3 regions of the Burkholderia pyrrocinia genome follow, and region 3 is predicted to be linked to each of the others. Evidence: predicted binding sites of a transcription regulator. Region 3 holds the regulator's gene; each other region holds the start of a gene.
The links. Region 3 encodes FliA, which starts transcription of late flagellar genes. Its sites were predicted from a motif close to CTAAAGTTTNNNNNNNNNNNGCCGNTA; they were not measured.
Positions count from the first base shown of each region.

Region 1 (7,525 bases), on a different replicon from region 3:
GTATCGATAACCTCTGCGTAGCGAACGCCCTCGAAGGCAATGCGTCGGATCGATCGCGGCAGCAGTGCCGCACCCATGCCAGCTGAAACCAGCGACAGCATGGTCATCGCCCGCCTTGCTTCCTGAACGATCTGTACCTCGATGCCTGCATGCGTGAAGCTGTCCATGATACGAGCATGCAGCACCGGCCCCTGGGCAGCCGGGAATAGAATCAATCCGAATGCGGCGATCTGCGCCAGGCTAACCTCGGTGGTTTCTCCGCTATCCGGCAGCACGGCGATAGTCTCCTCGGCCGGGAACTCCATGACATCGAGACGTTCGCCCGTTCCAAACGGGGGATGGGCAAAACCGATGTCGATCGCCCCGTTCGAGAGGGCGTCCAGTTGATCGTTGGTCGAGAGCTCGAGGAGTTTGGGCCGTACGTCAGGAAGTACCCGCCTAAGCCGCGCCAGGCGCTGAGGCAGGTGCTGGTAAAGCGCCGCTGAATCGAAGCCAATTTTGACGATGCCAGCCACTCCATGCTCCGCGGATCTCGCGATGGCGAACGCGGCGTCGGCATGCACAACAGCGGCGCGTGCCTCGTCGATAAAGGCAGCACCCGCCCGCGTCAGCGTAAGGCGTCGATTCGCGCGATCAAACAGCCGGACGCCGAGTTCCTTTTCCAGGCGTGCGATCGACTGGCTGAGCGGAGGCTGCGCCATGCCAAGGAGCAGGGCCGCGCGGCCCATATGCAATTCATCGGCAACGGCGAGAAAGTGTCGAAGGTGGCGAAGTTCCATATCATGAAGATATCAGAACTCTTCAGATAGATTATCGATCCATGAGAGACGTGATGCTACCTTTTAGCCACTCCTTACGCTAACGGTAGCATCATGAGAATTCGCAATTTCGCTCTCGCGGCCGGCCTGAGTTTCGCTGTCGTAACATCCCAACCGGCGACGGCGAAAATCGTGCGTCGCGATTTTACGGTTGCGAGCGCAGATGGATTGAGGATTTTCGTGCGCGACCTTCGCGATACCGAGGCATCGTCCGATCGAGGTCCCATGCTGTTAGTCAATGGTGGGCGCCCAGGCGTGCTGGCAAGCTGGGATGTGAATGCGCCCGGCTCCTCCGCAGCCGAAGAGCTGGCCAAGGCAGGACATCACGTCTATATGATGGATGTTCGGGGTTTCGGTCGCTCCGAATTTCCCAGGGAGATGGAAGGCGGACGCTTCGATGTGCCGGTTGCCGTGCGTTCAAATGAAGCGGTACGCGACATTGCCGCCGTGGTCGCGGAAATCAAACGGGAGAACCCGGGTGACAGGCGCCTGGCCGCTATGGGCTGGGCCACGGGATCGCAATGGCTCGGCCACTATGCCTCTCTCTATCCCGACCAGATCAGTTACCTCATCTATTACAACGGGGCCTACGGTGGCCCCGCCGGTGGATGGGGCCTGCAAAAGGAGTTCGGTGATTCTCAGAAACCGTCCGAATTGGACTACAGGCGACTAGGTGCCTATCAGCTCTCAACTGCCGAGGATCTGGCCGCTCGCTGGCGACAGGAGGGTATCAATGCCGCCTTCCTCGACCGCTATATGGCGCTCTGCATGGAGGGGGACAAGACATCGAATACTCGCAAACCCGCCAGTTTCAGGTACCCGTCGGGACCGTTCGAGGACACGCTGAAGATGGTCAATGGCCGGCAGATCTTCGATGCCTCGTTTATTACATCACACGTGTTGATTTTGCGCTCGGGAAACGATTTCTGGTCCCGCCCGGTCGATGGGCAAACCATGCTGGCACATCTGACCCACGCTGCTTCCGCCGAACTCGTCGTGATTCCAGGCGTCTCCCATTACGTACATCTTCAACCAACGCCAGACCGGCAAAAGTTCCTGGATGCTGTACTCGCGTTCACGACCCCGATGGCCAAGGAGCGCCGACCATGAATGAAAGGTTTGTGCGGCCCGTGTGTTCCGTTTGTATGTGAGATCCCGGAGGCCAGTGCAGGATTTCACCCTCCCTCCCAGAAATGACCCCATGTTGGCTATTCAGCGTTGTCGATACGATCAACGACATTCCAGCCTCTGATCTGGGCGAGCTCGAAGCCCGCCCGGCATACGGGTATAACGCGAAGGCGTTGACTAGCACGCTGGGTGCGAAGCCTAAGAGACGGTTTCATAAAGACTGGAATACCCTTCGGCGGGCCGACCAGTCTTTATGAAACCGTCTCTTAGAGCAAATACACATGGCCCGGAAATGCGTATCGGCAAATGAAAACGTTTCAAGTGCATGCAGCCTGATGTTGTGTGGCCGGGTATCGTCCGCCTGACAAGGCTCACAGCTCGGCACCGACCACGAAGAACGCCTGCCCCACGCAGCCATTTCGCCTGATGTTCGGCAACATCAGCGAACAATTCCTCATCAGACATCCATGCTTTCTGCAATTTTTCAATGCCGACGAAAGCCCTCGAATAAGGACAATTAAAAATCATGCGATTGCACCGAAAAATCGCAAACCTCCGTCATGTATCCACCCGCCCATAAACGCCTACAGTTTTCTCAAGAAACATTACAAAAAATTACCAATTAATACCGATTTAAATATACGATAGCGCACCGATTCGTTCTTACGTTTCCCCGACGCCTCCCGTGAACCCCGGAATGCGTCGCGCGGGAAGCGGCATGCATGCGAATCGCGACGCGGCCGCCCCGATCACCGCAGGCGGACCCGACAGCCGTTCGTCACAGGATCGCCATTCAACCGGAGTTCACCCATGCCAACGAACACGCCCGTGAACAGCGGCGCGAACGCGAACAGCCTGATGCAACAGGCCGCGCAATCGATCATCAACGGCTCGACCGGCAATCCGTCGATGGACGTCGGCACGCTCGTCAAGACGCTGGTGAATGCGAAGACGGCCGGCCGGGCCGCGGCGCTTGCCGCGTCGCAAGCGACCGGCAGCACGCGGATTTCCGCATTCGGCGCGCTGTCGTCGGCGCTGGGCGCGCTCGAGGCGGGCCTCGCATCGCTGACGAACGGCGGGCTGCAATCGACGTTCAACGCCGTCGCGAGCGGCAAGGGCCTGACCGCGACGGCGGGTGCTGGCGCGGTTGCCGGCACCTACACGGTCGGCGTCACGCAGATCGCGACCGCGCAGGCGCTGTCTTCGTCGGGCTTCAACGGCAGCAAGGCGCTCGGCACCGGCACGCTGACGCTGTCGCTCGGCAGCCAGTCGTTCAAGGTCGAGGTCGGCAGCACGAACAACACGCTGTCGGGCATCGCGGCCGCGATCAACGCCGCGTCGAACAATCCGGGGATCAGCGCGACGGTCATCAACGGCACCGACGGCGCACACCTCGTGCTCGCGTCGTCGAAGACGGGCGCGGCGAACGCGATCAGCGTCGCGGTCAATAACGTGGCCAACGACGGCGGCCTGTCGAATCTCGGCGTCACGTCGACGGCAGACACGTCCGGCGGCGCGTCGAAGATCGAATCGGCGAACGGCGCGGCCGCGTGGAAGCAGAGCGCCGTCGCACAGGACGCGAAGTTCACGATCAACGGGATCGCGTCGACCAGCGCGAGCAACGCGGTGTCGGGTGTGCTGACCGGCATCACGCTGAACCTGTCGGCTGCCGCGGTCAGCGCGACCGATACGCAGACGCTGACGGTCAGCACCGACACGAAGTCGCAAGCGGCGACGATCACGAATTTCGTGAACCTGTACAACACGGTCGTCAAGACGATGGGGGCGCTGACGAGCTACACGGAAGGAGCGAACTCGCAGGGCGCGCTGATCGGCGATTCGACGCTGAACACGATCCGCAACTCGCTCGCGTCGATCGTCGCGCGCGGCGTCGACAGCGGCGCCACCACCGGGAAGGGCAACGAGCACCTGAACCTGATGTCGATCGGCATCAAGCTCGAGAAGGACGGCACGCTGAACGTCGACAGCGCAAAGCTCGGCGACACGCTGTCCGCCAACCCGACGGCGGTCGCGCGCCTGTTCAACCCGACGAACGGGATCGGCACGCGCCTGACCGAGCAGATCACGCACTTTACGAAGAAGAACGGAATGATCGACGTGCGCACGACTTCACTGAACGCCGATCTGAAGCGCATCACGCAGCAGCAGTCCGATCTGTCCGGCTACGCTGCGCAATTGACCAAGCAGTACCAGGCGCAGTTCACGGCGCTCAACACGCTGATGGCCAAGATGAACTCGAACACGCAGTACCTGACGCGGCTGTTCGGCGGCGCAAACAGCAGCGGCACGCTGCACAAGTGAACGAGCGGGCCCCGCGGTGACCGCTGCGGCGGTTCCCGCGCAAATGGTTCGAGCGGTTCGAACCACCGAACCACGGTGCGTTACGTACCGCGTGGACGCGTTCACGCGCGGCGGCGTGCAAGCGCTTGCGGTTACTTCACCAGGCCACACCATCGCGGCACACAGCCCGCACGCGGCTTGCCCGATACGCGCGCGCCGTCAGCCAAGGCCCTCGACGCGGTCCGCGAACAAATCGATCGCGCGCGACACCTGACGCCCGAAATAGCCCGGCCGTTCGCGCTCGTATGCGCGCAGCAGCGTCGTGCATTCGCGCTCGGCCCAGCGCCAGACGGGGCCCTGCTTCGCGAACACCGGATGATCGTGCAACTCGGCCGGCACCGCATGCTCATCCTCCCAGCCCCAGAAATACGCGTGGTATGCGCGTGCAAACGGGATCCCCAGCTCGCTCGCGACGGTCTCGTCGTGGCGCAGCGTGAAGTCGACGATCTCCTTGCGCATGCGACCGTCGACGTCGTCGTGGCGCGCTTCGATCCAGCAGTGATACCGCGTGAGGTGCGACAGATGCCGCGCGGTGCGGCGCCGCTCGCGCGTCGTGCACAGCGCGTACAGGTTGCCGCCGCCGAAATCCATCACTTCGCCGCCCGCGAACGGCCGATAAGGCTTGCCGGTCAGCAGCGTCAGCACCTTCGCGCCGACGATCGCGTAGTCGGCGCACCGCATGTAACCGCTGCGCGTCGTCGCTTCCGATACGCTCCGGTGGACGGCCTCGTCGATCACGGCGTGCAGCATGGCATCTACCGGCGCCGCCAGGATCGGTGGCTGGCTAGTCGTCGTCACTTGTTGCATGGGAGGCGAATCCGGATTCAACGGGTCATCGGTAAAAAACGCTCCGCGGCATAGTATTACGAATCGTTACAAGAAACGAAGGGGAGGATTGAGCAGATTTGTGAGCTTTTGTCGTGCAGTGCAGGCGCGTGGCGCACAGGCCGGCGGACGCCGCGGAAGCGGGAAGAGCAACGCGTCGGTCGGGCGCGCGTCGGCACCGCGCTCGCGGATCGCGGATCGCGGGCGGTTCGATTGTGTGATGCAGCGGATGAAGGTCCGACGGCGTGTCGGCGGTGTGCCGCCGTTCGTGACAACGGGCATCGTGCCCGTCGCGGCAGGCTGCCGTGGTGGCGTGGTGGCGGCCGCCGACGCAATCGGGAATCCCGATGGGTTCGTCGCGTTGCGCACCCGGCACGAACGCGGCATCAGGTTCATACCATCCGGGACGTTGCTGGAACGCGGTGAACACTGCATGGCGCGCCGCATTCGCCCTGCATCGCGAGACGCCGACCCTTCTTGCGGCAAACATGTGCCGCTGCCGGACACCCTTGATGAACGAGCGCAAAGCGGCCGACTCCGCGGCACGCCATCCCGTCCCGCGCCGCGCGCTCCACACGGCGCGCCGCGTCCGCTATTGCGCAGCGATCCGCCGGCGGAAATGCTCGGTTCCGGCCACGATCTTGTCGAGCACCGCATCGAGCGCCCAGAATCGTTCGCGTACGTCGTAGTCGATCGCGCGGCAACGGATCGACCCGAAGGTCCCGATCCGCTGGTGATAGAGCTTCGCGAGCGCCGGGTAGCCCAGCGCTTCCGACACCGCCGACACGACCAGGAACGTCGAGAGCTCGTCGGCCAGCGCCGGGTTCGTGTCTCCTTGCGTGCGCAACCACCGGTAGAGATCCGGGTGGAAGTTGGTGAACACGCCGTTGAAGCCCGCGGAACCCGCCTTCATTGCGTCCCACGCAATCGCGGCGTTCGCATTCAGGATCTTCAGCGGCGATCCCGCTGCGAGCGCGACCCGCCGCTTCACCGTCTCGAGGTCGCAGCTCACGTCCTTGAGCATCACGAACCGGCCCGTGTCGATGCACGCGCGCAGTTCGTCATCCGACAGGAGCCGCCGGTAAGGCGCCGGACATTCATACAGGCCGAGCGGCAGATCCGACGGCAATCGTGCGAGCAGCTTGTGAAGATGGTCGAGCAGCGCGGCGCTGCCCTTGCGCTGCGGATCGAGGCGGTTGGTCACGAGCACGACGCCCTGCGCACCCGATTCGGCCGCCGCGCACAGCTCGGCGACCTGCGCGTCGAGATCGTCGCTGATATGCCCCGATGCGACGACGGGCACGCGCCCGGCCACCCGCTCGACCACGAAGCGCGCCAGTTCCGCGCGTTCGGCAAGACTCAGGAACTGCATCTCGCTCGATTGCGCGACCGCGAACAACGCGTCCGCGCCGTGCGCCAGATACCATTCGATGAGCCGCCCGAGCCCGGCGTAGTCGATCGCGCCGGCGTCGTCGAACGGCGTCAGCATCACCGGTACGATCCCCTCGATGGTCACGTTCGATTGCGGCTGGTGTTGCATCTGTTTCTCCTTCCTTCAGTGAATGCGTGGTGCAGGCTGCGTGCTCAGGCCGGCAACGGTCCGGACGCGGCGTTCGCGGCCTGCTCGGGAATCGCCTTGCGCACCAGCAGCAGGTAGGCCATCGCGCCGGCGAGCGCGATCGCCGCGGCGGTCAGCAGCGCCGGTACGAACGACCATTTCTGCGCAATGACGCCCGTCAGGATCGGCGCGAGCGCACCGCCGACGAAGCCGCCGAAATTCTGGATCGCGCCGAGCGACGCGACACGGTTCGGCGGCGCGGCCGCCGTCGCGAGCGCCCACGAACAGGCCGACGCCGCGTTGGCGAGAAAGATCACGACCGAAATGCACGCGAGCGCGACCACGTTGCTCTGCACGAGCGCGGCCGGGATCGTGAATGCGACCATCCCGAGCATCGCGACCACCACCGCATTGCGCCGGCTCACGACCGGCGAACGGCTGCGGCGCGTGATCAGGTCCGACAGCCAGCCGGCGACCAGCGAGCCGACGAACCCGCACAGGAACGGCACCGACGCGGCGAATCCGGTGCGGATCAGGCTCATGTGCCGCTCCATCGTCAGGTACCCGGGCAGCCAGGTCAGGTAGACCCAGTTCAGGTACACGGAACCGAAATAGCCGATCAGCATCCCCCAGGTCGTGCCGTGCGAGAACAGGCTGCGCCATTCGCCGAAGGTCAGCTTCGGCGCCGCGACGACGCTTTGCGCATCGGCATCGAGATAGCTGCGCTCGTCCGCGGTCAGTTGCGCACGCACCGGATCGCGGTACAGCGCAAACCAGACGACGGCGACGACGAGACCGAGTGCGCCCGTCACAATGAACGCCCAGCGCCAGTCGA
Region 1 covers NZ_CP070979.1:953,916-961,440, forward strand. Annotated here, with positions in the region: gene JYG32_RS37250 (LysR family transcriptional regulator) at 1-779, opposite strand, end outside; gene JYG32_RS37255 (alpha/beta hydrolase) at 873-1,928, shown strand; gene fliD (flagellar filament capping protein FliD) at 2,757-4,268, shown strand; gene JYG32_RS37265 (hypothetical protein) at 4,467-5,114, opposite strand; gene JYG32_RS37270 (dihydrodipicolinate synthase family protein) at 5,725-6,672, opposite strand; gene JYG32_RS37275 (MFS transporter) at 6,717-7,525, opposite strand, start outside.
Region 1: the regulator FliA is predicted to act here: its motif matches at 2,609-2,635, upstream of fliD (flagellar filament capping protein FliD).

Region 2 (7,525 bases), 370 kb from region 3:
CGTTGATCGTGTTCACGACGGCGCCCGCCGAGTTCTTCACGGTGATCGTCAGGTTCGACACCGAGCTCGCCAGCGACACGCCGAACGGCGACGCCGCGCCGCTCTTCACCGCGACGCTGTTGCCCGGCGCGAGCACGTTCGTGCCGATCAGCAGCGCGGCCTGCGTCTGCTGGCCGGCCGCGAGCTGCGTCGACAGCGACGTGAGCGACGTGTTCAACTGCGCGATGCCGCTCACCGTGTTGATCTGCGCAAGCTGCGACGTCATCTGCGAGCTGTCGACCGGGCTCGTCGGATCCTGGTTCTGCAACTGCGTGACGAGCAGCTTCAGGAACGTCGCCTGCAGGTCGCTCGCCGACGTGCCGTTGGTCGACGACACGTTGTTGGTGTTCATCGTGTCGGTCGGCAAGGTCGACACGTTCGTGCCGCTGCTGCCGATCGTCGTGCTGGAGGAAGTCATCCTGGGTGGCCTTGTATCGGAACTGTCGGGTCTGTCGGGTCTGTCGGGTCTGTCGGGTCTGTAAGGTCGGTCGGCGCGCGGCTCACGAGCCGATCGTCAGCGTCTTGAGCATCAGCGTCTTCGCGGTGTTCAGCGTCTCGACGTTGGCCTGGTACGAGCGCGACGCCGAGATCATGTTCACCATCTCCTGCACCGGGTCGACGTTCGGCATCTGCACGTAGCCGTTCGCGTCGGCGGCCGGGTTCGCCGGGTCGTAGGTCGACTTCATCGGCGACGGGTCGTCGACCACCTTCGTCACGCGCACGCCGCCCACGCCCTGGCCGGACGCGGTGCGCGCGCCGCCCATCGGGTCGGTCGCGAACACCACCTGCTTGGCCTTGTACGGCTTGCCGTCGGGGCCGGTGGCGCTGTCGGCGTTCGCGAGGTTCGACGCGGTGACGTTCAGGCGCTGCGATTGCGCGGACAGCGCCGAACCGGCGACGCCGAAGATGTTCATCAACGAAGGCATGGAGGCTCCTTGTGCTTGTGCGCGGGTTCGGAAGCGGCGCGCTTACGAGTTCGTCGAGATCGCGGCGATCATGGCCTTGATCTGCTGGGTCATCACGGTCATCCCGGTTTCGTAGTGCAGCGCGTTGTTCGCGAACTGCACGCGCTCGACGTCGAGATCGACCGTGTTGCCGTCGAGCGACGGCTGCAGCGGCATCCGGTACTGCGCGCGGCCGTAGTCGTCCGCCGGGCCGCCCGTCGGGATCAGCTTCGCCGTGCCGGCCATATGGCCCGCCGCCGTCGACACCATCGACATGCCGCTCGCCACGCCGGCCGGCTGCGCCATCGGCAGTTGCGCGGCGTTGCTCGGCGCGAGGCCGCCGTTCGTCTGCTTCAGCGAGCGCGCGAGCGTCGACGCGAAATCGACGTCGCGGGCCTGGTAACCGGGCGTGTCGGCATTCGCGACGTTCGACGACAGCAGTTCCTGCCGGTAGGCGCGCACATCGAGCGCCTCTCGGCCGAACGCGAATTCCGCATCGAGTTTGTCCAGCATGTGTGCGTCTCTCCGTATGAAGCGCTGCACGCCCCTCGCGCCGGATGGCGACTCGAGAGGCTTTTTTCCATGACAGCGATGGTAGGCGCCGCACGCAACCGGCAATCGGGCGAATAACGCGGCAAAGCCCCCCTCTATTCATCGTTTGCGCGGCGGCCCCGCTCCCTAGAATGCGAATCGGATCAACGGATCGAGGACACGGCGATGACTGGCAGCGCACTTCGCGGCAGGAACGGGCGGCTCACGCACGTCCGGCGTGCGTTTGCGCTCGCCGCGGCGCTGTGGATCGCCGCATCGGCCGCGCATGCGGACGACGGGATGATCGTGATTCCCGGACGCGGCGAGACGGCCGAAACCGCGCTCGCGCACGCCAATGCGGCGAGCGGCGGACAGTTCGGCGGGAATGCGGGGATGGCTTCGGGTGCGGGCATCGCGCCGGACGCCGGACGTGCGGCGGCCGGCTCGGGTGGTACGGCCGGCACTGCCGCTGCCGGCTACGCGGCGCAACCGGCCGGCGCGATGGTCGTGACGAACGTCCCGCCGCCGCCCGCGCCGGCCGCCGCGCCTGCCCCCGTCTACGCAGCCGCTCGCGCGAACACCGGTTACGGCGCACCGCGCACCGCCGATCCCGACGCCATCGCGACGGTCGTCGCCGGTACGGCCGGGCCCGCGTCGAATCCCGCGCGGCTGGCGCCACAGCCAATCGCCGCGCGCATGGCGGCGGCCCGCGCCACGTCAGCCGCGCCGGCGCCGCGCGCGCCGGTGGCTTCCGCCAACCCGGCCCAGGCGGCCGCCGTGGCCCAGAGCGCGACGCCGCCCGGCCAGCAGGACCCCGACTCGATCCGGCGCGCGGCCCTCGCGTTCCTGCAGCAGCAGATCGCCGGCCTGCCCGGCAAGACCACCGCGACGGTCACGACCGCGTTTCCGCGCGGGCTCGCCGCGTGCACGACGCTCGAGCCGTTCCTGCCGACCGGCGCGCGCCTGTGGGGCCGCACGACGGTCGGCGTACGCTGCGCGGGCGAGCGGCCGTGGACCGTCTACCTGCAGGCGAAGGTCGCCGTGCAGGCCACCTATTACGTCGCCGCGCGCCAGATCGCGCCCGGCGAGCCGCTGGGCGCGGCCGACCTGATCGCGCGCGACGGCGACCTGACGGTGCTGCCGCTCGCGGTGATCACCGATCCGGCGCAGGCGATCGGCTCGACCGCGCTCGCGCGCATCTCGGCCGGGCTGCCGCTGCGGCAGGACATGCTGAAGAGCGCGGCGTCGGTGTCGGCCGGCCAGACGGTGCGGGTCGTCGCGGCCGGCCCCGGTTTCACGATTTCGGCCGAGGGCAGCGTGCTCGCGAATGCGGCGCCCGGCCAGTCGGTGCGGGTGCGGATGGCGGCGGGCCAGATCGTCACGGCGATCGTCAAGGACGCCGGCACCGTGGAAATTCCGCTGTAGGGGCGGATGCCGCCGCAAGATTGCAAAGAATTGTTTATTCGGAGAATTTCGGGCTCACGATGCTAAAGTTCGGGCCGACCCGGCCGTTATCTGGGTCAAACCGTACAGGAAACCCATCGTGAAGATCGATTCCACTCCGAACCCGAGCCCCCTCGCGCCGACCGGCAACGGTGCGACCCGTGCGCAATCCGGCGCGGCCCAGTCGTCCGCGCAGGCGGCCGACGCAGGATCGACCGGCGGCGACACGACCGTGAACCTGTCGGGTCTGTCCGGCCAGTTGCGCTCGGTATCCGCGTCCGGCAACGGCGATATCGACACGGGCCTGGTCCAGTCGATCAAGGAAGCGCTGAACAACGGCACGCTGACGATCGACGCGAACAAGATTGCCGACGGCGTATTGAATACCGCCCGCGAGCTGCTGCAGCAGCAGCGCCCGCAGGGTAGCTGAGCCGGTCGCCTCGCGGCCGGTCCCCCGGTTTGCCGGCACGCCGCACCACGCGCGCCGGCGCGACGAGCATGACGCGATGAGAGAAGAGCTGCTGGCCACGGTCAACGACGAACACGCGACGGTCGAGGCGTTCGCGTCCCTGCTCGCCTATGAAGAAAAGGCGCTGACGACGCCCGAGCCGCTCGACATGCTGCCGGGGATCGTCGAGAAGAAGAGCGAGCTGATCGACCGGCTCGCGCAGCTCGAGCGCACGCGCGACACGCAGTTGTCCGCGCTCGGCTTTGCGTCGGGCAAGAAAGGAATGGACCAGGCCGCCGAGCGCGATGCACGCCTCGCCGGCCGCTGGCAGTTGCTGCAGCAGGCCGCCGAACGCGCGCGCCAGGCCAACGCGAACAACGGGATGCTGATCCGGATCCGGATGGACTACAACGAGCGCGCACTCGCGGTGCTGCGCTCGGCCCCCGCGCCGGCCGGCGTCTACGGCCCCGACGGGCGCGTGTCGGCGCTGATGCGCTGACGCCGCGCCACGCGGCCGCCCGGCGGCCGCGCGCCTGTCTTCCCTTTCCTTACAACAGCGGACACGCGGTGACCTGCGTGCCCCGCGCCACACACAGCCGCTCGTAGTCGCGCAGGTACGCGCGCTCGTCGTCGTCCAGCAGGTCGAGATCGATCAGGTCCCAGTCGTAGCCGACCGTCACGATGTTCTCGAACGTCACCGTGTCCGGCTGCGCTTCATCCTGCCGGATGATCACGATGTTCTCGATCCGCACGCCGCCCTTGCCCGGCACGTAGATGCCCGGCTCGACCGAAATCACCGCATTCGGCACCAGCCCGTACTTCGCGCCCGGCGCGAAGCGCACGCCGCCTTCGTGCACGTGAATCCCGACGCCGTGCCCGGTGCCGTGGCCGAAATCGTGACCGTGATCGCGGCACACCTGCCGCACGAGCGCATCGACGTCGCCGCCCGTCGCCGTGCCCGGGTAGCGCGTGACGAGCCCCTTGATGCAGGCTTTCAGCGCGACCGTGTAGATCTCGCGCTGCCACGGCTGCGCGACCGTATCCGCGCGTGTGCGGCGCAGCACGACGCGCGTGCAGTCCGTCGCGAAACCGGCTTCGTAGTACGCGCCGCTGTCGAGCAGCACGAGCTCGCCTTCCGTCAGCTCGACGTCGGCGCTCGCCGCCGTGTAATGCGCGAACGCGCTGTTCGCGCCGTTCGCCGCGATCGTCGGAAACGTCAGCGCGACCGCCGAGCGTGCGCCGTACGCGTCGTTGATCGTGCGCGCCAGGTCGTATTCGGTGTGGCGCGCGCCCGGCTCGCCGGTCTTCGCCCAGCGCATCGTCTCGGCGATCGCCGCGGAGCTGCGCGCGAACGCATCGCGGAACCGGTCGAGCACCGCCGGCGTCTTCGCGGCCCGCATCGCCTCGACCGGATTGAAGTCCGCATGGCGCGCCTGCGGCCACACGCCGCTCACCGCATCGACGAGCGCGCAGTTCACCGATTCGAAGCCGTAGCACACGTGCTCGACCGCGAACTGCGCGAGAAAGCGCTCGAGCGCCGCAACGTCGCTCCGGATCACGTGCAGCGCCGGATACGACTCGAGCGTGACTTCGCAGCGGTCGCAGCCTTCCGGCAGGAACAGCGCGACCTGAGCGCCGACCGCGAACAGGAAGCCGAGGTGCGACGACGCATTCGGGATGTGATAACCGCGGCTGTTCAGCAGATACGCGAGATCGTCCGACGCGCAGGTGAAGAACGCGGTCTTGCCGTCGGCCGCGCCGGTATGCGCGGCGAGCTGGCGGTTCAGCGTGTCGAGGTTCTGCGCGACGCTCAGGCCCGTCATCGATTCCGGCAGCTCGAAGATCGGCCGCTCGACGACCCAGCCCGGCAGCGCGATCGCGCGGTCGATCTCGCGATCGGCGAGGCTCGTCCAGTCGAGCACCGCGGCCTGCGTCTGCTTGAGCAGCCGGTTGCGCTGCGCGACGCTGATCCGCAACCCGTCGTAGCCGACCCGCGCGAGCCGGCTCGCGTGCGCGACCAGCCAGTCGGCCATCGCCTGCCAGATCGTCAGGTTCATCCCGAGCTTCTCGATGCGCACGCGCGCCGGATCGCACTGCTGCTCGGCCTGCAGGTGATAACGACCGTCGACGAACAGCACGAACGGCGGCAGGCCGAGCGCCTGCGCGGTCGCCGCGCTCAGGAAGATCCCGCAACCGGCCGAGCCGTCGAAGCCCGACAGCGCGTAGCGCGGGTTATTGCCGCGCGGCAGGTACTCGGTGACATATTCGTCCTGCGACGTGACCACCACCGCGTCGAGCCGCGCGGCGTCGAGCAGGCGCGACAGGCCGGCCTGCGCGTCGGCGACGGGCGCGTCGTACGGGGGAAGGCCGGAGAAGCTGTATTTCAGTCGATCGATCATCGGATGCCCACGTTATTCATTGTTGTCGGTGGTCGGCGGCGTGACGCGGCGGGGCGCGTGCCTGAAGCAGGCTTGACGCGACACGGCGCCGCTGCGCGGACGACGCGCGGCACTGCACGTCGCCGGGCCGCTGTGCCGTGCCAGCGACAGGTCCGCGGAAATTTTTGTCTCACTTAACTTTTTTTGATGCGCGCGACAGAATCTAGAGCAGGCCGAAATTGAGGTCAAGCTAAAATTTTCGTAGGACTAAAATCGTCCGAGCGGTCCCGCATGCGTGCGCGACGCGGCCTCGCCCGGCGATACCGCGCGGTACAATGCGCCGGCATCGTCGTCCCGACGGCCGTGCTTCGTGCGATGCGCGGAAAGCGATGTCCCGGCGACAGCACCGCCCCTCCGCTCGCCTCCCGACTCGTTGCCACGAAAGAGATTCATGGATTCAGACATCATGCGTATCGGCCAGCGCATTCGCCGCCTGCGCCGGGAAGCGAAGAAGACGCTGCTGGAAGTCGCGACCGAAGCGAAGCTGTCGGTCGGGTTCCTGTCGCAGGTCGAGCGCCATCTCACGGGCATCTCGCTGTCGTCGCTCGTCAACGTCGCGAAGGCGCTGGGCGTGCCGCTCGGCGCGCTGATCGACCAGCCGCGCCAGGCGCAGCCCGATTCGCATGAAGGCAGCCGCGAACCGTACGCGGTCGACAGCGCGTCGCAGTGGTACGAACGGCTCTCCACGACCTTCGACGGCAGCCAGATCAACGCGGTCAAGGTGCAGATGATGGAAAGCTACCGCTCGGAATGGGTATCGCACGGCGGCGACGAATTCGTCTACGTGCTGACCGGCCGCATCTGCTACACGGTCGGCAAGAAGGATTACCCGCTGGCGCCCGGCGACTCGCTGCACTTCGACGCGCGCAAGCGGCATCGCGTCGCCAACGTGGGCGACGGGCCCGCCGAACTGATCGCGGTCAGCACGCTGCCGCTGTTCGACGACAGTTGCGCCGAATTCGTGTCCGCGACGTTGGAAATCAGGCAGCCCGCCCCCGTCGTGCGCACTGCACCGGGCGAGCCGCGCGTGAGCCGCCGCGAACCGGCGCCGAAACGCGGCCGCGACGCCGAGCCGGCACGGCCGGCCAGCGCAGCGGAACAGAAGGCTGCCGCGAAGCAGCGCGCATCGGCCGGCAAACGCCCAGCTGCCGACACCCCTGCGCGCAAGGCAACCGCGCGCAAGAAACCGTAACGGCTGGCGGGCGCGCACTGCCCGCCGCTGTCATGCCTGTCGCCCTATTCGCCGATCGCGAGCGCCTGTGCGACGGCCTGGATCCGCGCGCGATGCACGGCCTCCTTGATCTTCTCCGCCTCGCTGCCGATGCCGCGCGCGATCGCGCCGGCATCGACGCTACGCGCGGCCGCGAGCGCCACGCGCAGCCGCTCGGCCTGCGGATACGGCTGCGTGTCGAGCCCGAGCCGCCCGCGCGCATCCGATTCGCACGCCTGCAGCATTTCGGCGAAACGCGCCGGCTTGCGCAGCGCGTCGCTGCGCTCGAACAGCCGCACCAGCGCGGCCGCGCCCATCTCCATCACGCGATGCAGGTTGCCGTGCTCGCGCGCGACCACGAGCGCGAGATCGCGGCATTCGTTCGGCACGCGCAGCCGCTCGCACAGCGGCTTGAGCAGGTCAACGCTGCGCCCCTCGTGGCCGACGTGGCGCGGCAGCACGTCCGCGGGCG
Region 2 covers NZ_CP070977.1:3,307,551-3,315,075, reverse strand. Annotated here, with positions in the region: gene flgD (flagellar hook assembly protein FlgD) at 1-391, opposite strand, end outside; gene JYG32_RS38925 (hypothetical protein) at 381-521, shown strand; gene flgC (flagellar basal body rod protein FlgC) at 540-965, opposite strand; gene flgB (flagellar basal body rod protein FlgB) at 1,008-1,496, opposite strand; gene flgA (flagellar basal body P-ring formation chaperone FlgA) at 1,701-2,939, shown strand; gene flgM (flagellar biosynthesis anti-sigma factor FlgM) at 3,058-3,387, shown strand; gene JYG32_RS15375 (flagella synthesis protein FlgN) at 3,464-3,904, shown strand; gene JYG32_RS15370 (M24 family metallopeptidase) at 3,954-5,804, opposite strand; gene JYG32_RS15365 (helix-turn-helix domain-containing protein) at 6,235-7,035, shown strand; gene JYG32_RS15360 (multifunctional CCA addition/repair protein) at 7,080-7,525, opposite strand, start outside.
Region 2: the regulator FliA is predicted to act here: its motif matches at 3,002-3,028, upstream of flgM (flagellar biosynthesis anti-sigma factor FlgM).

Region 3 (7,525 bases):
CGAAGGCCGACGTGGTCGTCACGAACCCGACGCACTTCGCCGTCGCGCTGCAATACACGGACGGCGAGATGCGCGCGCCGAAGGTCGTCGCGAAGGGCGTGAACCTCGTCGCCGTGCGCATCCGCGAACTCGCGGCCGAGCACAACGTGCCGCTGCTCGAGGCGCCGCCGCTCGCGCGTGCGCTGTATCACAACGTCGAACTCGAGCGCGAGATTCCCGGTTCGCTGTACTCGGCCGTCGCCGAAGTGCTCGCGTGGGTCTACCAGCTCAAGCGCTTCCGTTCGGAAGGCGGCGCGTTCCCCGCAGTGCCGGTCGATCTCGACGTGCCGGCCGAACTCGACAAGGGCACGTCGGTGCCCGTCGACGATGAACGAGAGGAAGCCGAGGACACGCTCGGCAAGCAAGGAGCCTCCGCATGAGCACCCCGACCGGCCTGTTCGCGAAGCGCACGAACCCGTTCGCGGGCACCAACCTGCGCGCGCTCGCAGGCCCCGTCCTCATCTGCATGATCCTGGGGATGATGATCCTGCCGCTGCCGCCGATGCTGCTGGATCTGCTGTTCACGTTCAACATCGCGCTGTCGGTGATGGTGCTGCTCGTCAGCATGTACACGATGAAGCCGCTCGACTTCGCGGCGTTCCCGAGCGTGCTGCTGTTCTCGACGCTGCTGCGCCTGTCGCTGAACGTCGCGTCGACGCGCGTCGTGCTGCTCGAGGGCCACACGGGCCCCGACGCGGCAGGCCAGGTGATCGAGGCATTCGGCCACTTCCTGGTCGGCGGCAACTTCGCGGTCGGCATCGTCGTGTTCGTGATCCTGATGATCATCAACTTCATGGTGATCACCAAGGGCGCGGGGCGGATCGCCGAAGTGTCCGCGCGCTTCACGCTCGACGCGATGCCCGGCAAGCAGATGGCGATCGACGCCGACCTGAACGCCGGCCTCATCAACGAGGAACAGGCGCGCAAGCGCCGCCTGTCCGTGTCGCAGGAAGCCGAGTTCTACGGGTCGATGGACGGCGCGTCGAAGTTCGTGCGCGGCGACGCGATCGCCGGCCTGATCATCATGGCGATCAACGTGATCGGCGGGCTGATCGTCGGGATGGTCCAGCACGACATGAGCTTCGCGGCGGCCGGCACGAACTACACGCTGCTGACGATCGGCGACGGCCTCGTCGCGCAGATCCCGTCGCTCGTGATCTCGACCGCGGCCGGCGTGATCGTGTCGCGCGTCGCGACCGACGAGGACATCGGCACGCAGATCACCGGGCAACTGTTCACGAACCCGCGCGTGCTGACGATCACCGGCGTGATCATCGTGATCATGGGGCTGATCCCGGGGATGCCGCACTTCGCGTTCCTCGCGCTCGGCGGCGGCGCGATCTGGCTGGCCCGCACGCAGACCCGGCGTGCGGCGGCCCGCAAGGCGGCCGGCGACCTGACCGACATCGCGCCGCCCGCCGTGCTGCCGTCCGATAGCCACGAGGCGACCTGGGACGACGTGCAGTTGATCGACCCGCTCGGCCTCGAAGTCGGCTACCGGCTGATCCCGCTCGTCGACAAGAACAGCGACGGCGAGCTGCTCAAGCGCATCAAGAGCATCCGCAAGAAATTCGCGCAGGAAATCGGCTTCCTGCCGCCGGTGATCCATATCCGCGACAACCTCGAACTGCGGCCGAACGCGTACCGGATCGCGCTGAAGGGCGTCGAGATCGGCGTCGGCGAAGTGTTCCCGGGCCAGTGGCTCGCGATCAACCCCGGCCAGGTGACGGCCGCGCTGCCGGGCGCCGTCACGCAGGATCCCGCGTTCGGGCTGCCGGCCGTGTGGATCGACGTCGCGCTGCGCGAACAGGCGCAGGTGTACGGCTACACGGTGGTCGACGCGAGCACGGTCGTCGCGACGCACCTGAACCATCTCGTCGTCCAGCACGCGGCCGAGCTGCTCGGCCGCCAGGAAGTGCAGGCGCTCGTCGAGCGTACCGGCAAGGACGCGCCGTCGCTCGTCGAGGACCTCGTGCCGAAGACGATCTCGCTGACGACGCTGCAGAAGGTGCTGCAGAACCTGCTCGAGGAAGGCGTGCCGATCCGCGACATGCGCACGATCCTCGAGGCCGTGTCCGAACATGCGGGCCGCGGCGACGCGTTCGAGATCACCGCCGCGGTGCGGCTCTCGCTCGGCCGCGCGATCACGCAGCAGTGGTATCCGGGCGCGGGCGAGATGCAGGTGATGGGCCTCGACTCGAATCTCGAGCGCGTGCTGTCGCAGGCGCTCGCCACCGGCGCGAATCCGGGCCTCGAACCCGGCCTCGCGCACAACCTTCTGACCGGCACGCAGCAAGCGATGCTGCGTCAACAGAATCTCGGGCTGCCGCCCGTGCTGCTGGTGCAGCACGCGCTGCGCGCGATGCTCGCGCGTTTCCTGCGCCGCAGCCTGCCGCAATTGAAAGTGCTGTCGTATGCCGAAGTGCCGGACACACGCACGATCAAAGTCGTTAACGTCATCGGGGGTTCCGCTTGAACATTCGCAAATTCACCGGCGCGACGAGCCGCGACGCGCTTCGTCTGGTGCGCGAGGCGCTCGGCGCCGACGCGGTCGTGCTGTCGAACCGCACGCTCGATGACGGCAGCGTCGAAATCGTCGCACTCGCCGATTCGGACCTGGCCGCGGTGACGCCGCCGGCCGCCGCGCGGCCGCGGATCGCCGCGCCGCGCGTGCCGGAATCCGTGCCGGCCGCGGCGGTGCCGGGCATCGTGTCGCGCCCGGGCGGCGCGCTCGCGCGCCCGAGCGTCAATCCGTATGCGGCAGGTGAAGGCGGGCTGCCGGACGTGTTCTCGTCCGTGTTCGGTGCAAGCGCCGAAGCGGACGAAGCAGCCGCGCAATCCTCGACGATCGATGCAGACGCGCCGGCTGCGGCAGCGCCGTCGATCGCCGCGCCGGCCGCAGGATGGCCTGCCCCCGCTTCCGAACCCGCGCCGTGGCTCGTCGAGCACGCGAAGCGCCTGACGCAGCAGCGCGACGCGCTGATCGCGCGTACCCAGGCGCCGCCTGCCGCGCCGCCAGCCAGCGCGCCCGCGCCGCAGGGCGCCGCGAGCGCGCCGTCGCCCGACTGGGCACGCGACATCGTGCGCGATGCCGAACGCCGGATGCCGGCAGCCGCGCCGCGCACGCCCGACGCGAGCACCGCGAACGCCGCAAAGGCGGCCGAGCGCACGCGGCTGTCCGCCGACGCGGCCGCCGCGGTGGCCGATGCGGTGAAGTCGCGCATCGAGCGGATCGTCAACGATACGGTGATGCAGGAGCTCGGCGAACTGCGCGGAATGATGGAAGAGCAGTTCGACAGCCTGAAGTGGCACGACCGCCAGCGTCGCAGCGCCGTGCATGGCGCGCTGACGAAGCACCTGTTCGCGGCCGGCCTGTCCGCGCAGCTCGTGCGGATGCTCGTCGACAACCTGCCGTCCGGCGACGGCGCGCAGACCTTCGAACAGGCCGCCGAATGGGCGCAGTCGGTGCTCGCGGCGAACCTGCCGGTGCTCGACAGCGAGGACGCGCTGATGGAGCGCGGCGGCGTGTTCGCGCTGATGGGGCCGACGGGCGTCGGCAAGACGACCACCACCGCGAAGCTGGCCGCGCGGTGCGTGATGCGCTTCGGCGCGAGCAAGGTCGCGCTGCTGACCACCGACAGCTACCGGATCGGCGGCCACGAGCAGCTGCGCATCTTCGGCAAGATCCTCGGCGTGCCGGTGCACGCGGTGAAGGATGCGGGCGATCTCGCGCTCGCGCTGTCCGAGCTGCGCAACAAGCACATCGTGCTGATCGACACGATCGGCATGAGCCAGCGCGACCGCGCGGTGTCCGACCAGATCGCAATGCTGCACGGCGCGAACACGCCGGTGCAGCGCCTGCTGCTGCTCAACGCGACCAGCCACGGCGACACGCTCAACGAAGTCGTGCAGGCGTACCGCAGCGCGGGCGAGCATCCGGACCTCGCCGGCTGCATCCTCACGAAGCTCGACGAAGCGACCCACCTCGGCGGCGTGCTCGACACGGTGATCCGCTACAAGCTGCCGGTCCACTACGTGTCGACCGGCCAGAAGGTGCCGGAGAACCTGTATGTCGCATCGACCAGATTCCTGCTGAAGAGCGCGTTCTGCGTGCCGCGCGACGGCTCGCCCTTCGTGCCGCAAGACGAGGACATGCCGACGCTGCTTTCCGCCCTGACCGCACGTTCCACCGCCGAGCTGCACGAGGTGCGATTTGGATAAACGAACCATCGACCAGGCCGAAGGGCTGCGGCGCCTGTTGGCCGGGCGCACGTCGCGCATCGTCGCGGTGACGGGCGGGCCGGCGGGTGTCGGCTGCACGTCCGCCATCGTGAACCTGGCGGCGGCGCTCGCGTCGCTCGGCAAGGATGTGCTCGTCGTCGACGAGCGCGCCGACGTGCATTCGGCCAGCGCGACCCTCGCGGGCGCATGGCTGCGCGACGGCGAGCGCACGCGGGTGGCCGCCGGGTTCGGCCTGTGCGCGGCCGCGCGGCTCGCGCGCGCCGGCTACAGCGACGCGCAACTGAGCGACTTCATCGACGGCCCGGCCGACATCGTCCTCGTCGACGCGCAGCTCGGCGCCGACGGCTCGTTCTCGGCACTCGCGCGCGAAGCGCACGACGTGCTGGTTGTCACGCGGGTGGCCGCGCAGGCGATCACCGAGGCGTACGCGTGCATGAAGCGGCTGCATTTCGCGCACGCGCTCGCGCAGTTCCGCGTGCTGACCAATCACGTCGGCAGCCATGCGGACGCGAAGACGGCCTTCGACAACCTCGCGGGCGTCGCGAGCCGCTACCTGACGGTGTCGATCGCCGATGCGGGCTGCGTGAGCGCCGATCCGCTCGTCGAGCACGCGCGCGAACTGATGCATGCGGTGGTCGACGCGTTCCCGTCGTCGTCGGCCGCGCGCGACTACCGGCAGATTGCCGCCGACCTGCTGTACTGGCCGATGCGCCCGCGTTCGGGTGCGGGCCGCGCCGTCCACGCGGGCGGCAAGCCGTCGTATGAGGCGGGCGCGGCACACGCCGCGTGAGCGCCACCGGAAGGAGGGGGCCATGATGTACAACGCTCAAGGAAAGATGTCCCAGGCCGACGTGCTCGCGCAATATGCGCCGCTCGTGCGTCGCCTCGGGCTGCAGCTCGTCGCGAAGATGCCGGCGAGCGTCGACCTCGACGACCTGATCCAGGCCGGCATGATCGGCCTTATGGACGCGGCCGGCCGCTACAAGGAAGACCAGGGCGCGCAGTTCGAGACCTACGCGACGCAGCGCATCCGCGGCGCGATGCTCGACGAGCTGCGCAGCAACGACTGGCTGCCGCGCAGCCTGCGCAAGACGTCGCGCGAGGTCGAGCACGCGGTGCACCAGGTCGAGCAGCATCTCGGCCGCTCGGCGAGCGAGACCGAGATCGCGCTGCACCTGAACATGCCGCTCGACGAATACCAGGGGATGCTGCAGGACCTGCACGGCAGCCAGCTCATCTATTACGAGGATTTCGACCGCGCGGCCGACGACGAGCCGTTCCTCGACCGCTATCGCGTCGATCACGCCGATCCGCTGTCGGCGCTGCTCGACGAGCACCTGCGCGAGGCGCTCGTCGAGGCGATCGAGCGGCTGCCGGAGCGCGAGAAGCTGCTGATGTCGCTGTACTACGAACGGGGTCTGAATCTGCGCGAGATCGGCGCGGTGCTCGAAGTGAGCGAATCGCGCGTGTGCCAGTTGCACAGCCAGGCCGTCGCGCGCCTGCGCGCGCGGCTGCGCGAACAGGCGTGGGTCGGCGCGGAGTCCTGACCCTTTCCGGACGGCGACGCGCGCCGACGCGGCGCGCTTGAATCGCTCGAGTCGCTTGCGCATTGTGCGCGCCGATTTGCTACAATCCCTCCCGTTTTCCGAGGAGCGTTGCGACGGACCATTCAGCGTCCGCCAGGCTCGGAAGGCTTCACCAAGCAGCCGTGCGGCGCGCGTTTCGCGACCGTCGCGCCGGCTCCGCTTCCTGAACGGCGCTCACGTCACCAATCTAGAAACTTTTTAGAAAGGAGGGCGTGATGAACGCCATTATCGATTCGCAAGCTTCCAAGGATTACGTCGTCGCCGACATGGCGCTGGCCGGCTGGGGCCGCAAGGAACTGAACATCGCCGAGACCGAAATGCCGGGCCTCGTGCAAATCCGCGACGAATACAAGGCGCAGCAGCCGCTGAAGGGCGCACGCATCGCCGGTTCGCTGCACATGACGATCCAGACGGGCGTGCTGATCGAGACGCTGAAGGCGCTCGGCGCGGACGTCCGCTGGGCGTCGTGCAACATCTTCTCGACGCAGGACCACGCCGCGGCCGCGATCGTCGAAGCCGGCACGCCGGTGTTCGCGTTCAAGGGCGAATCGCTCGACGAATACTGGGAGTTCTCGCACCGCATCTTCGAATGGCCGAACGGCGAATTCGCGAACATGATCCTGGACGACGGCGGCGACGCAACGCTGCTGCTGATCCTCGGCTCGAAGGCCGAGAAGGACCGTTCGGTGATCGCGAAGCCGACCAACGAGGAAGAAGTCGCGCTGTACAAGTCGATCGAGAAGCACCTCGACATCGACGCGACCTGGTACTCGAAGCGCCTCGCGCACATCAAGGGCGTGACCGAAGAAACCACGACCGGCGTGCACCGCCTGTACCAGATGGAAAAGGACGGCCGCCTGCCGTTCCCGGCGTTCAACGTGAACGATTCGGTCACGAAGTCGAAGTTCGACAACCTGTACGGCTGCCGTGAATCGCTCGTCGACGGCATCAAGCGCGCGACCGACGTGATGATCGCGGGCAAGGTCGCGGTCGTCGCGGGCTACGGCGACGTGGGCAAGGGCTGCGCGCAGTCGCTGCGCGGCCTGGGCGCTACCGTGTGGGTCACCGAAATCGATCCGATCTGCGCGCTGCAGGCGGCGATGGAAGGCTACCGCGTCGTGACGATGGAATACGCGGCCGACAAGGCCGACATCTTCGTGACGGCCACCGGCAACTTCCACGTGATCGGCCACGATCACATGAAGGCGATGCGCCACAACGCAATCGTCTGCAATATCGGCCACTTCGACTCGGAAATCGACGTCGCGTCGACCCGCCAGTACCAGTGGGAAAACATCAAGCCGCAGGTCGACCACATCATCTTCCCGGACGGCAAGCGCGTGATCCTGCTGGCGGAAGGCCGCCTCGTGAACCTCGGCTGCGCGACCGGCCACCCGTCGTTCGTGATGTCGAACTCGTTCGCGAACCAGACGCTCGCGCAGATTGAGCTGTTCGTGCGCGGCGGCGAGTACGAGAACAAGGTGTACGTGCTGCCGAAGCATCTCGATGAAAAGGTTGCGCGCCTGCACCTCGCGCGCATCGGCGCGAACCTGTCGGTGCTGTCGGACGAGCAGGCTTCGTACATCGGCGTGCAGAAGGACGGCCCGTTCAAGCCGAACCACTACCGCTACTGATGCGCCGCCGCCGTCCCGAGCGCG
Region 3 covers NZ_CP070977.1:2,935,936-2,943,460, reverse strand. Annotated here, with positions in the region: gene flhB (flagellar biosynthesis protein FlhB) at 1-419, shown strand, start outside; gene flhA (flagellar biosynthesis protein FlhA) at 416-2,515, shown strand; gene flhF (flagellar biosynthesis protein FlhF) at 2,512-4,260, shown strand; gene JYG32_RS13670 (MinD/ParA family ATP-binding protein) at 4,253-5,071, shown strand; gene JYG32_RS13665 (RNA polymerase sigma factor FliA) at 5,094-5,828, shown strand; S-adenosyl-L-homocysteine riboswitch at 5,923-6,050, shown strand; gene ahcY (adenosylhomocysteinase) at 6,083-7,501, shown strand.